DNA from 3 places in the Streptomyces sp. NPDC044921 genome. Region 3 is predicted to be linked to each of the others. Evidence: riboswitches for the same ligand, from Rfam matches in the RefSeq annotation. Region 3 holds a riboswitch; each other region holds the start of a gene.

The links. Region 3 has a riboswitch for cyclic di-AMP ahead of AC07DA_RS21585 (C40 family peptidase). Riboswitches for the same ligand answer to the same signal wherever they lie in the genome.
Region 1: another riboswitch for cyclic di-AMP. It lies ahead of AC07DA_RS25870 (transglycosylase SLT domain-containing protein); the one in region 3 lies ahead of AC07DA_RS21585 (C40 family peptidase).
Region 2: another riboswitch for cyclic di-AMP. It lies ahead of AC07DA_RS27485 (M23 family metallopeptidase); the one in region 3 lies ahead of AC07DA_RS21585 (C40 family peptidase).

The regions. Positions count from the first base shown of each region.
Region 1 covers NZ_JBWKIF010000018.1:15,453-19,325, reverse strand. The annotation lists partial or broken gene AC07DA_RS25880 (GNAT family N-acetyltransferase) at 1-725, opposite strand, end outside; gene AC07DA_RS25875 (HAD family hydrolase) at 897-1,745, shown strand; gene AC07DA_RS25870 (transglycosylase SLT domain-containing protein) at 1,709-2,470, opposite strand; cyclic di-AMP (ydaO/yuaA leader) riboswitch at 2,474-2,652, opposite strand; gene AC07DA_RS25865 (polyprenyl synthetase family protein) at 3,157-3,873, shown strand, end outside.
Region 2 covers NZ_JBWKIF010000020.1:38,191-42,063, reverse strand. The annotation lists gene AC07DA_RS27490 (M16 family metallopeptidase) at 1-873, shown strand, start outside; cyclic di-AMP (ydaO/yuaA leader) riboswitch at 1,064-1,229, shown strand; gene AC07DA_RS27485 (M23 family metallopeptidase) at 1,242-2,030, shown strand; gene AC07DA_RS27480 (GntR family transcriptional regulator) at 2,218-2,904, shown strand; gene AC07DA_RS27475 (HPr family phosphocarrier protein) at 3,082-3,363, opposite strand; gene AC07DA_RS27470 (bifunctional acetate--CoA ligase family protein/GNAT family N-acetyltransferase) at 3,538-3,873, shown strand, end outside.
Region 3 covers NZ_JBWKIF010000013.1:127,010-130,882, reverse strand. The annotation lists gene AC07DA_RS21590 (TDT family transporter) at 1-407, opposite strand, end outside; gene AC07DA_RS21585 (C40 family peptidase) at 488-1,636, opposite strand; cyclic di-AMP (ydaO/yuaA leader) riboswitch at 1,645-1,815, opposite strand; gene pcrA (DNA helicase PcrA) at 2,130-3,873, shown strand, end outside.

The DNA of each region.
Region 1 (3,873 bases), on a different contig from region 3:
GGCGACGGGCCGTTCGCCCGCGTACAGCACGGACAGCGTGCCGCTGCACTCCGGTGCCCGGGTGCGGGCCAGGTGCCCGACGAGCCGGGTTATCCACTCCTGCGCGAACCGGTCGCGGCGGCCGGTCCTGCGGTACTGCGCGGACTTCCACTCCATGAGCGTGCGCAGCGCGGCAGGGTCGCGTTCGTCGAACACGAACCGCACCTCACCGGCCTGCCGGCCCAGCCTGCGCTCCTTGGCCAGGGTGGTCTTCAGGAACTTCGGCGACTGGGCCCGCAGCACCGACTCGTAGGTCTCGTAGCCCTTCTCCACGTCGACCAGGTGAGTGGCGTGCTCCTCTGCCGCGTACCGCACGAACAGCCGCTGCTCGGCCTCCAGGTTGTCGAAGACGAAGGACGACAGCGAGCACGCCCGCAGCAGTTCGCCCGGCTCCAGGTCCAGGCCGGGCCGCAGGACCGCGCCCTGCGCGTCGGAGACCCCGAGCCCGATGGCCCGGCCCTGTCCCAACGGGCCGCTTCGTAGGGCAGGAAGCCGGCCGGCTCCGGGCCCTCGTAGACGACCGCGACCCGGGCCCGGGGCCTCACCCGACCGACGGCCTCGGTGAACTCCGGTTCCATGAAAGGGTTGCGTGGTGCCTTGGAGGCGGCGCGCAGCGCGCGCCAGCGCTCCCTTTCCCCTTCGCCGAGCTCCCCGGGCCCGGCCACGCGAATGCGCCCACTGTTCAACCTGACCCCCCGATCAAGTCCCCCCTGGACACTTGGAAGGTACCGCTCGATGCGGCCCCTCGGGTAGGTAGCGGACCATGTTGTTGCCAACCGGTGCAGAGGCCCTCAACCGGGCAATCGGCGTGCGCCGTGCGATGAAACGAACGGGCGCGTTGTCCGTATTCTCTGATCATGGCCGCACCCCTCGCATATTCCCTCATCGCCACCGACCTGGACGGGACGCTGCTGCGCGGCGACGACACCCTGTCCGACCGGTCCCTGACCGCGCTCGCGCGGGTGGCGGACGCCGGTGCCCAGCACCTCGTGGTGACGGGCCGCCCGGCGCCGAGAGTGCGGCCGCTCCTGGACGACCTGGGGTGCACGGGGCTCGCGGTGTGCGGGCAGGGCGCGCAGGTGTACGACGCCGGCGCGCACCGGCTGCTGTGGTCGGTCACCCTGGACCGGGAGCTGGCGGAGACCGCCCTCGGCAAGATCGAGGCCGAGGTGGGGGAGGTGTACGCGGCGGTCGACCAGGACGGGGTCGACGGGCTCACGCTCATCGAGCCGGGCTATCTCATGCCGCACCCGACGCTGCCCGCGGTGCGGGTCCACCGGCGCGACGAGCTGTGGGGCGAGCCGATCAGCAAGGTGCTGCTGCGCCACCCCTGCCTGTCGGACGACGAGCTGGCGGCGACGGCCCGCTCGGTGGTGGGTTCACTGGCGACGGTGACGATGTCGGGGCCCGGCACGGTCGAGCTCCAGCCGTGCGGCGTCACCAAGGCGACGGGCCTGGCGCTGGCCGCCGAGCACCTGGGGCTGCGGCCGGCCGACACCATCGCCTTTGGTGACATGCCCAACGACATCCCGATGTTCGACTGGGCGGCGCACGGCGTCGCGATGGCCAACGGTCATCCCGAACTCAAGGCCGTGGCCGACGAGATCACGCTGTCGAACGAGGACGACGGCATCGCCGTCGTCCTCGAGCGACTGCTGGGCGGGGCGGCTCAGTACGGGCCGTTGACGTTGTCGATCGAGCCGTAGCGGTCGGCCGCGTAGTTGCAGGCCGCCGTGATGTTGGCGACCGGGTCGTACGGGTCGTAGGGGGTGCCGGGCACGTGGTAGGCGGCGAAGGTCGGGTCGATGACCTGGAGCAGGCCCTTGGAGGGGGTGCCCTTGGCGGCGTTCGAGTCCCAGTTGTTGATCGCCTGCGGGTTGCCGGACGACTCCCGCATGATGTTGCGGTAGATGCCGTCGTACGATCCCGGAATGCCCTTCTGGGCCATGATGTCCAGCGCCTCGCGGATCCATCCGTCGAGGTTGTTCGCGTAGGTCTTCGCGGCGACCGGGGTGGCCCGCGTCACGCCACCGGCCGGCTTGGCCGGGGCGGACGACTGCGTGGCCTTCTTCTCGTCGGCGGCCTTGGCCGTCGCCACCTTGAGCTTCAGACCCGCGTGGATCACCCTCGGGTCGTCGCCGACGGCGGCGCGGTTGGCCTTGTACAGCTGCTTCCAGCCGCCGGACACGTCGTACTTCTCCGCGATGCCGTAGAGCGTGTCGCCCTTGGCCACGGTGTACGTGAGCGACGTGGCGGGCTGGGCCGCCTGCCGCACGGTCTGCGCGGCGGGCGCGCTCTGGGGCTCGGCGGCGTTCGCGTGCGTGGCGCCGAGGAGCGGCAGGGTCAGTGCCGCTCCGCCGGTGCCGACGGCGACGACACCACGGGTGATCGGGTTCCTGCTGGGGCGACGGTGCTTACCTCGTCCGGGCATGGCGATGTTCCTCTCCGGCGCCTGCGAGGTGAGCTGTCGGGTTCGGGCCGGGAGGTGCCCGGCCGCACACGGCGTGGTGCTGTCGTGCGCGGCTTCACCCCGAGCCGGTCCTTGTCGCGGACCGGCGACTTACCTGGGTCCCCCGCTCCTGCCCTGCGTGAGTGAGTCGGTGTGTGTGGGGAGTCCGGGCGGCGGCAGGATTCGGCGGTCCGCCGGACTGCGCCGGAACGTATGCGACAGCACATGCCGGGAACAAGCGCCGGAGTCACACAGGGTGCCGGATGACCTTGGTCAGAGGGCAAACGGCCGCTTGATCCTTTGCGCGAGCCAAGGCTCAACTCGCTTTCCGCGGAAGGAGGGAGCGTTCGGCGCCCGGGGGCGGCCGCGAAGCGGACGAAGTGATTCAATTCACTGATCACGACCTCGGGCGCAATGTTCCGTAAAGGGTGTTCGCTTCGTCAATGTCGCAAATCCCACATAGGTCGCGAATTCCTGGTAAGTCGGAACATGTCCATTCTTATGAGCCGATCGAAAACATAGCGGTCGTGATCGGATACCACCCGGCCTGTAACCATGGGCGCTGGCGGTGATCGAAACGTGACCGGATACGCTGACTCGAGTGATGTCAGCGACCTATCGACAATCCGCGTAAGCACCGGCAGACACCAGCAGACAGGAGACCCCTCGTGACCGACGTCGGGCCGTTCGGGCTGAGCGTGCGGGACCAGGCTCTGGAAGCCGATGTCCAGGCCGGACTGGCGGCTGTCGAGGAAGGCCTGCTAGAGGCCACCAAGAGTGAGGTGCCCTTCATCACGGAGGCCGCCCAGCACCTGGTGCGGGCCGGTGGCAAGCGGTTCCGGCCGCTGCTCGTGATGCTCGCCGCCCAGTTCGGCGACCGGTACGCACCCGGCATCGTGCCGTCGGCCGTCGTCGTGGAGCTGACCCACCTCGCCACGCTGTACCACGACGACGTCATGGACGAGGCCGCCGTCCGCCGCGGGGTGGACAGCGCCAACACCCGCTGGGGCAACTCGGTCGCGGTCCTCACCGGTGACTTCCTCTTCGCCCGCGCCTCGCACATCCTGGCCGACCTCGGCCCGGAGGCGGTGCGGGTGCAGGCCGAGGCGTTCGAGCGGCTGGTGACCGGGCAGATCCTGGAGACGGCCGGACCGCAGGACGGCCGCGACCCGGTCGAGCACTACCTGGACGTGCTGGGCGGCAAGACCGGCTCGCTGGTGGCCGTCTCGTGCCGGTTCGGCGCGATGATGTCCGGCGCCGACGAGACGGTGGTGCACGTGCTGACCCAGTACGGCGAGCGGCTCGGCGTCGCCTTCCAGCTCGCCGACGACGTCCTCGACATCGCCTCCGACTCCCACGAGTCCGGCAAGACCCCCGGCACCGAC
Region 2 (3,873 bases), on a different contig from region 3:
GCGGACTCGCGCATGTCGCGGCCCCGGCAGGGCACCGAGGAGACGGTCGCCGCGATCGACTCCGCGGCCGTCCGCGCCTTCTACGAGAAGCACGTCCGCCCCGCGACGGCCACGGCCGTGGTGGTCGGCGACCTCACGGACATCGACCTGGACGCCCTGCTCGGCGACACCCTGGGCTCCTGGACCGGCTCCTCGGCCGAACCGCGCCCGGTGCCGCCGGTGACCGCCGACGACACCGGCCGGGTCGTCATCGTGGACCGCCCGGGCGCCGTACAGACGCAGCTGCTGATCGGCCGGATCGGCCCGGACCGGCACGACCGCGTCTGGCCCGCCCAGGTGCTCGGCACATACTGCCTCGGCGGCACGCTCACCTCCCGGCTGGACCGCGTCCTGCGCGAGGAGAAGGGCTACACCTACGGCGTGCGGTCCTTCGCCCAGGTGCTGCGGTCCGCGCCCGACGGGTCCGGTGCCTCGATGCTCGCCATCAGCGGGTCCGTGGACACCCCCAACACCGGCCCGGCCCTCCAGGACTTGTGGACGGTGCTGCGCACCCTCGCCGCGGAGGGGCTGACCGACGCCGAGCGGGACGTGGCCGTGCAGAACCTGGTCGGGGTGGCCCCGCTGAAGTACGAGACCGCCGCGGCCGTCGCGAGCACGCTGGCCGACCAGGTCGAGCAGCACCTGCCCGACGACTACCAGGCCACGCTGTACCGCCAGCTCGCCGCGACGGGCACGGTGGAGGCCACGGCGGCGGCCGTCAGCGCCTTCCCCGTGGACCGTCTGGTGACCGTCCTGGTGGGCGACGCGGCGCAGATCAAGGCACCGGTGGAGGCCCTGGGCATCGGTGACGTCAAGGTCGTGGCCGCCGAGTAGCGGCACGCGCGCAGGGGCCCTGGTTGTCTTCCAAGGCACCAGGGCCCCTTTATGCCCGAATTGAGGCGGGAGTTGCCTGTCTGCCCTGTGGGATGCGCTACAAAACGCCCGATCCGTTTGGGAATTGAAAGTGCCCCCGCTTAGCGTCGTCCGGGCTGTTCGTCAGGCAGTGCGCCGCACCCGCGGCACCGGACAGTCATCGCCGAGTCCCCGTACGGCGCGAGCCAGGGGAGCCGGGGACCCAACCGCAGTCCCTGGGGTGAATCGGACGCCCGCGCGAGTCGCGAGGGAGTCCGTAGGAGACCTTCCTGCTCCGAACCCGTCAGCTAACCCGGTAGGCGAGAGGGAAGGAAAGGACCAGCCACTTCATGGCGTTCACACGCGCCACCGGCAAGCATCGCCGTCCCAGCAGGATCCAGCGCGGCACGGCCCGCGCGGCGGGCGTCGCGGCTCTCGCCACCACCGGTGTGATCGGCACCGTGGCCGCCCCGGCCTTCGCCGCCTCCGAGCCCGCCGTCGAGCAGACCGGCCTCACCCCGGTCGTCACCATGGGTGACACCGTGGCCCGGCAGATCGACGCCCAGGCCGTCGCGCAGAAGCAGGCGGCCGAAGAGGCCGCCGCCCGCAAGCAGGCCGAGGAGGCCGCCCGCGAGCGCGCCGCCGAGTTGGCCGAGAAGGCCAAGGAGGCCGCCGAGAAGGCCCGTGAGGCCAAGGAGCGCGCCGCCCGCGAGGCCGAGCGCAAGCGCCTCAACAGCTACGTGTCCCCGATCCCGGGCTCCTACGTGTCCACCGGCTACAAGGCAGGCGGCGCCGTCTGGTCCTCCGGCAGCCACACCGGTATCGACTTCCACGCCGCCAGCGGCACCCCCGTCCACGCGGTCGGCGCGGGCACGGTCGTCGAGGCCGGCTGGGGCGGCGCCTACGGGAACCAGGTCGTGATCAAGATGAACGACGGGACGTACACCCAGTACGGCCACCTGTCGTCCGTCGGTGTCTCGGTGGGCCAGCAGGTCACCCCCGGCCAGCAGATCGGCCTGTCCGGCGCGACCGGCAACGTCACCGGCCCGCACCTGCACTTCGAGGCCAGGACGAGCCCCGAGTACGGCTCGGACATCGACCCGCTCGCCTACCTCCGCTCGCACGGCGTGAGCCTCTGACGCCACCCGCTGCGCATCCGAAAGGCCCCGGCTCACCGAGCCGGGGCCTTTCGGCATTCCCGGTGCCGCTGTCCAAAAAATATCCATGGATTCCGGGCTGCCGTCGGAAATTCCGGCTGATTGCAATAGAGTCACGGAACAGGCGTCACGCGTCGGCGTTTCACGGGGATTAAGCGGAGGTCGGGTCATGCGTATTCCCGCGCACTCGGTGTGCACGGCCATCCGGGACGACATCGTCGCGGGTGTGCACGAGCGCGGCAGCCGCCTCACCGAGGAGCTCCTCGCGCGCCGCTACGGCGTCTCGCGCGTCCCCGTGCGGGAGGCCCTGCGCACGCTGGAGGCCGAGGGCTTCGTGGTGACCCGGCGGCACGCGGGCGCGTGCGTGGCCGAACCCACCGAGCAGGAGGCCGCCGACCTGCTGGAGATGCGCGCGCTGCTGGAGCCGCTCGGTGCCGCACGCGCCGCCCAGCGCCGTACCGAGGCCCACCTGAAGGTGCTGCGCGGCCTGGTCCGGCTCGGCCAGGAGCGCGCCCGCCGCGGCACCAGCGACGACCTGCGCTCCTTGGGCGGCTGGTTCCACGAGACGCTGGCGCAGGCCTCCGGCAGCCCCGCCCTGATCGCGATGCTCACCCAGCTGCGCCACAAGATCGCCTGGATGTACGCGGTGGACGCGCCGGCCGATCCGGTGGCGTCCTGGACCGAGCACGGCGCGATCGTGGACGCGGTGGCGCGCGGCGACAGCGAGCGCGCGCGGGCGGTCACGGCGCAGCACACCGAGCGCGCCACGTCCGCGCACCGGCTCCGGCTCGGCGTCGCCGCCGAGCGTGTGAGGAACTCGCAACATCCCGTAAACACGGCGGGCCTGCGGCATTAACACGGAAGCCGTATACAAAGAAGGGGATCCGCCGGGGGATTATTTCTGCTGCCGATTTTCCGGCAGCCCGCGTGAATTCTTGAGCTCAAATTGATTGAGGGCGGGGCCGGAGAAGAGTGAAGCCGCGCCGGCCGATAGGCCGGCGCGGCTTCACCCGCGGAAAACCGCTCGAACGACTCAGACGGTCTCGGGCAGCTCCTCGAGGCCCTCGGAGACCAGCTTCGCCAGCCGGTCCAGGGCGGCGTCCGCACCCTCCGCGTCGGAGGCGAGGACGATCTCCTCGCCTCCCTGGGCGCCGAGGCCCAGGACGGCGAGCATGGAGGCCGCGTTGACGGGGTTGCCGTCTGCCTTGGCGATCGTCACCGGGACGCCTGCGGCCGTGGCGGCTCGGACGAAGATGGAGGCGGGGCGGGCGTGGAGGCCCTCGGCCCAGCCGACGTTGACGCGGCGCTCAGCCATGTGTTGCTGCCCTTCGCTGTTCAGGGTTGTCTAGACCAGTTTCCCATACGTGAAGCCCGGAGCGGACCTGTCGTTCCGCCCCGCGGGTGCCGTCGGATCGCGGCCTCGACCCGACTGACGCCCTCCACAGACTGCCTCGCGCCGTTGTCAGGCGCTAGCCGTACTCTGGGGCCCATGCAGACCTCGCCGGACCGGCACGAGTATCCCGCCCACTGGGAAGCCGACGTGGTGCTGCGCGACGGGGGTACCGCGCGCATCCGGCCCATCACCGTCGATGACGCCGAGCGTCTGGTCAGCTTCTACGAGCAGGTCTCCGACGAGTCGAAGTACTACCGCTTCTTCGCGCCGTACCCTCGCCTGTCCGCCAAGGACGTCCACCGCTTCACGCACCACGACTTTGTGGACCGGGTGGGACTCGCGGCCACGGTCGGCGGCGAGTTCATCGCCACCGTACGCTACGACCGGATCGGCCCGGACGGAACGCCCGCGTCCGCGCCCGCCGACGAGGCC
Region 3 (3,873 bases):
GCGGCGAGCGTGGCGCCGAGCACGGCCAGCCCCTGGGTGGCCACGCAGCGCAGGAACACGGTCCCGCCGCGGCCCGGGTCCCCCGCGACGAGCAGCAGCGTCCAGAGCAGCGCCGCGAGCGCGAGCAGCGCCGCGGCCGACCGCTGCCAGCCGGCCGCGCAGAGACCGGCGCCGATCATCGCGGTCGCCGCCGTGAAGGTGAGCGCGACCGGTACCTGCGCCCGCCACGCCGCCGGCGGCAGCCGCAGTACGACGTACGCCGGCGTCCCCAGCCAGGCCGCGCCGGCCGGGAGGAGCGCGATGAGGGAGAGGACCTCGTACCCCGCCGAGTCGAGACCGGCCGACAGGGTGCCGGTGGTCAGCGCGTAGGTCGCCAGCAAGGTGGCATACGGGGAGGGTCCGGACACAGCGCCGATGCTAGGCAGCGGTGCCCGGGTTACGAGAGGGGCACGCGCGCGTGCCCCTCACAAACGTACGGGACCCTCGGTCAGGCCGGCCGGACCACGCTGTGGATCGCCGACTCGCCGTCGTAGTGGACCGGCTCCTCGCGCACGTAGGTGCCCGGCTTGGGGGCGTGGATCATCATGCCGTTGCCGGTGTAGATGCCGACGTGGGTGACGTCGTCGTGGAAGAACACCAGGTCACCGGGTTGGGCGTGGGCCAGGGGGACCGTGGTGCCGGCGTCGGCCTGGTCGTAGGTGGTGCGGGGCAGGGTCACCCCGGCGGCCTTCCACGCGGCCTGGGTGAGGCCGGAGCAGTCGTAGGAGCCGGGGCCGACGGCGCCCCACACGTACGGCTTGCCGATCTGGGCGCGGGCGAAGGCGAGCGCCTTGTCCGCCGTGGTGGTGTACGAGGAGTCGGCCGGGGCCGTGGAGGTGGTGCCCGGCAACGGGGTGCTGCTCTCCTGCCGCTGGGCGGCCTCCTGCCGGGCCTTCTCCTGGGCGGCCTGCTCGGCGGCCTCGCGGGCGGCGTCCCGCTGCCTCTCCTGCTCGGTCGCCGCGAGCCGTGCCTTCTCCTCGGCGGTCAGCCGCGACAGCAGGTCGCGGGCGTCGGCGAGCTTCCGCTGGACGGTGGCCTTGGCCGTCTTCAGGTCGCTCTGCGACTCGGTGAGCGCGCGCCGGGTCTCGGTGGCCTCCTGCCGCTTCGGCGTCGTCGCGGACCGCTGGGTGACGTGGTCGTCGACCGCCGCCTTCTGGCGGCCGGTCATCCGGTCCATCAGCTGGGACTGGCCGACGTGGTCCTGCGGGGTGTCCGCGAGCAGGAACGTGGCGGTGTCCGGGGCGGCCGCGCCGGTGCGGTACTGGGCGGCGGCGACGGAACCCAGCTTCTGACGCGCCTCGCCGGGCTTCTCGGTGCGCTGGGCGACGCCGTCGAGCAGGGCGCCGACGCGCTTGCGCTGCTTCGCGGTCTTCTCCTTGGCCGCGTTGTACTTGTCGGTCGCCGACTCGGCCTGGCGGTACAGGTCGTCGACCTTCTTCTCGACCTCCTCCAGGCTGGGCGTGCCGTCGGCCTCGGGGGCGGCGTCGGCCGACTGGGACAGCAGGGCCACGGACGTGAGGGCCGCCGTCGCGAGGGCGGGGGTCCGTATGCCTGCCACGCGCGTACCCGAAGGACGCGACTTACGGTGCGACGCCAAGGGAGGCGACTCCTTCCAAGGTTCCGCCTACCGGGTTAGCTGTCGGGTTCGGGCGGGTGGTTCGGAAGGGTTGCCCTACGGCCGTCCCGGGACGGGAGTCGGGCCGATTCACCCCAGGTCTCGGTGGGTCCCCGGCTCCGGCTGCCGCTGCGGCACACCGGACTCGGCGGAGGCCGCGCGGCCCGGCGACGTTCGCCGGTGGGGGTCATGCGGCCCGGTCGCACCGTAGCCAACGTGTGTGGCACCTGTGAAGGTTGATGGGTGATATGCCCGATACATTTTCGTGACCTTTCGCAAGAGCATCGCAGAGCGTGAGGGAATGGGGTGCTTTCATGGCGATTCATCCGGGAACGGAGCGTGTGTCGCGGGTGGTGATCGCGCCACTCCACCGGGCGACCGGCGGGTCGGTGACCGGCCGGGGAGGGCCCTCCGCCCGCCGATGTGCTCAGGGCAGCGGCGGGCTGTCAGTGGGGCGCCCTAGACTCGGAGAGCGATGAGCAGCCTCTTTGACGACAGCTTCCTGGCGAGCCTCCAGGCCCAGCGGGGCCCCGCGGACGAGCCCCCGCCGCCACCCGAGGACGATCACGGTCCGGAGCCGATCCCGGACGATCTGTTCGGCGGGAAGTTCGACGTGCCGCCGGACCGGGACGCCCACTACCGGGACGGCGCCCCGCGCCCGGTCGTGGACACGGCCGCCCTCCTGGAGGGGCTGAACGACAACCAGCGCGCCGCGGTCGTCCACTCCGGCTCCCCGCTGCTCATCGTGGCCGGCGCCGGCTCCGGCAAGACCCGCGTGCTGACGCACCGCATCGCCCACCTGCTCGCCGAGCGGGGCGTCCACCCGGGCCAGATCCTCGCGATCACCTTCACGAACAAGGCCGCCGGGGAGATGAAGGAGCGCGTCGAGCAGCTCGTCGGCCCGCGCGCCAACGCCATGTGGGTCATGACGTTCCACAGCGCGTGCGTGCGCATCCTCCGGCGCGAGAGCAAGAAGCTCGGCTTCACCTCCTCCTTCTCGATCTACGACGCCGCCGACTCCAAGCGCCTGATGGCCCTGGTCTGCCGCGACCTCGACCTCGACCCCAAGCGCTTCCCGCCGAAGTCCTTCAGCGCCAAGATCAGCAACCTGAAGAACGAGCTGATCGACGAGGAGGACTTCGCCGCGCAGGCCACCGACGGCTTCGAGAAGACCCTCGCCCAGGCCTACGCGCTCTACCAGTCGCGGCTGCGCGAGGCGAACGCCCTGGACTTCGACGACCTGATCATGACGACGGTCAACCTGCTGCGCGCCTTCCCGGACGTCGCCGAGCACTACCGCCGCCGCTTCCGGCACGTCCTGGTCGACGAGTACCAGGACACCAACCACGCCCAGTACGCCCTGGTCCGCGAGCTGGTCGGCACCGCCGGACACCCCGTCGACGTCCCGCCCGAGGCCGTGGTCCCGCCCGCCGAGCTGTGCGTCGTGGGCGACGCCGACCAGTCGATCTACGCCTTCCGCGGCGCGACGATCCGCAACATCCTCCAGTTCGAGGAGGACTACCCGGACGCGACGACGATCCTGCTGGAGCAGAACTACCGCTCCACGCAGACGATCCTCAGCGCCGCCAACGCCGTCATCGAGCGCAACGAGTCCCGCCGCCCCAAGAACCTGTGGACCAACGCCGGCTCCGGCGCGCTGATCACCGGCTACGTCGCCGACACCGAGCACGACGAGGCCCAGTTCGTCGCCGACGAGATAGACCGCCTCACGGACGCCGGCGAGGCGAAGGCGGGCGACGTCGCGGTCTTCTACCGCACCAACGCCCAGTCCCGCGTCTTCGAAGAGGTCTTCATCCGCGTCGGCCTGCCCTACAAGGTCGTCGGCGGCGTCCGCTTCTACGAGCGCAAGGAGGTCCGGGACGTCCTGGCCTACCTGCGCGTCCTGGCCAACCCCGAGGACTCGGTGCCGCTGCGGCGGATCCTCAACGTGCCCAAGCGGGGCATCGGCGACCGTGCCGAGGCGATGATCGACGCCCTCGCGCAGCGCGAGAAGATCAGCTTCCCGCAGGCGCTCAAGCGCGTCGACGAGGCCTACGGCATGGCCGCGCGCTCCACCAACGCGGTCAAGCGGTTCAACACGCTGATGGAGGACCTCCGCACGATCGTCGAGTCCGGCGCCGGACCGGCCACGGTGCTGGAGGCGGTGCTGGAGCGCACCGGCTACCTCGCCGAACTGCAGGCCTCCACCGACCCGCAGG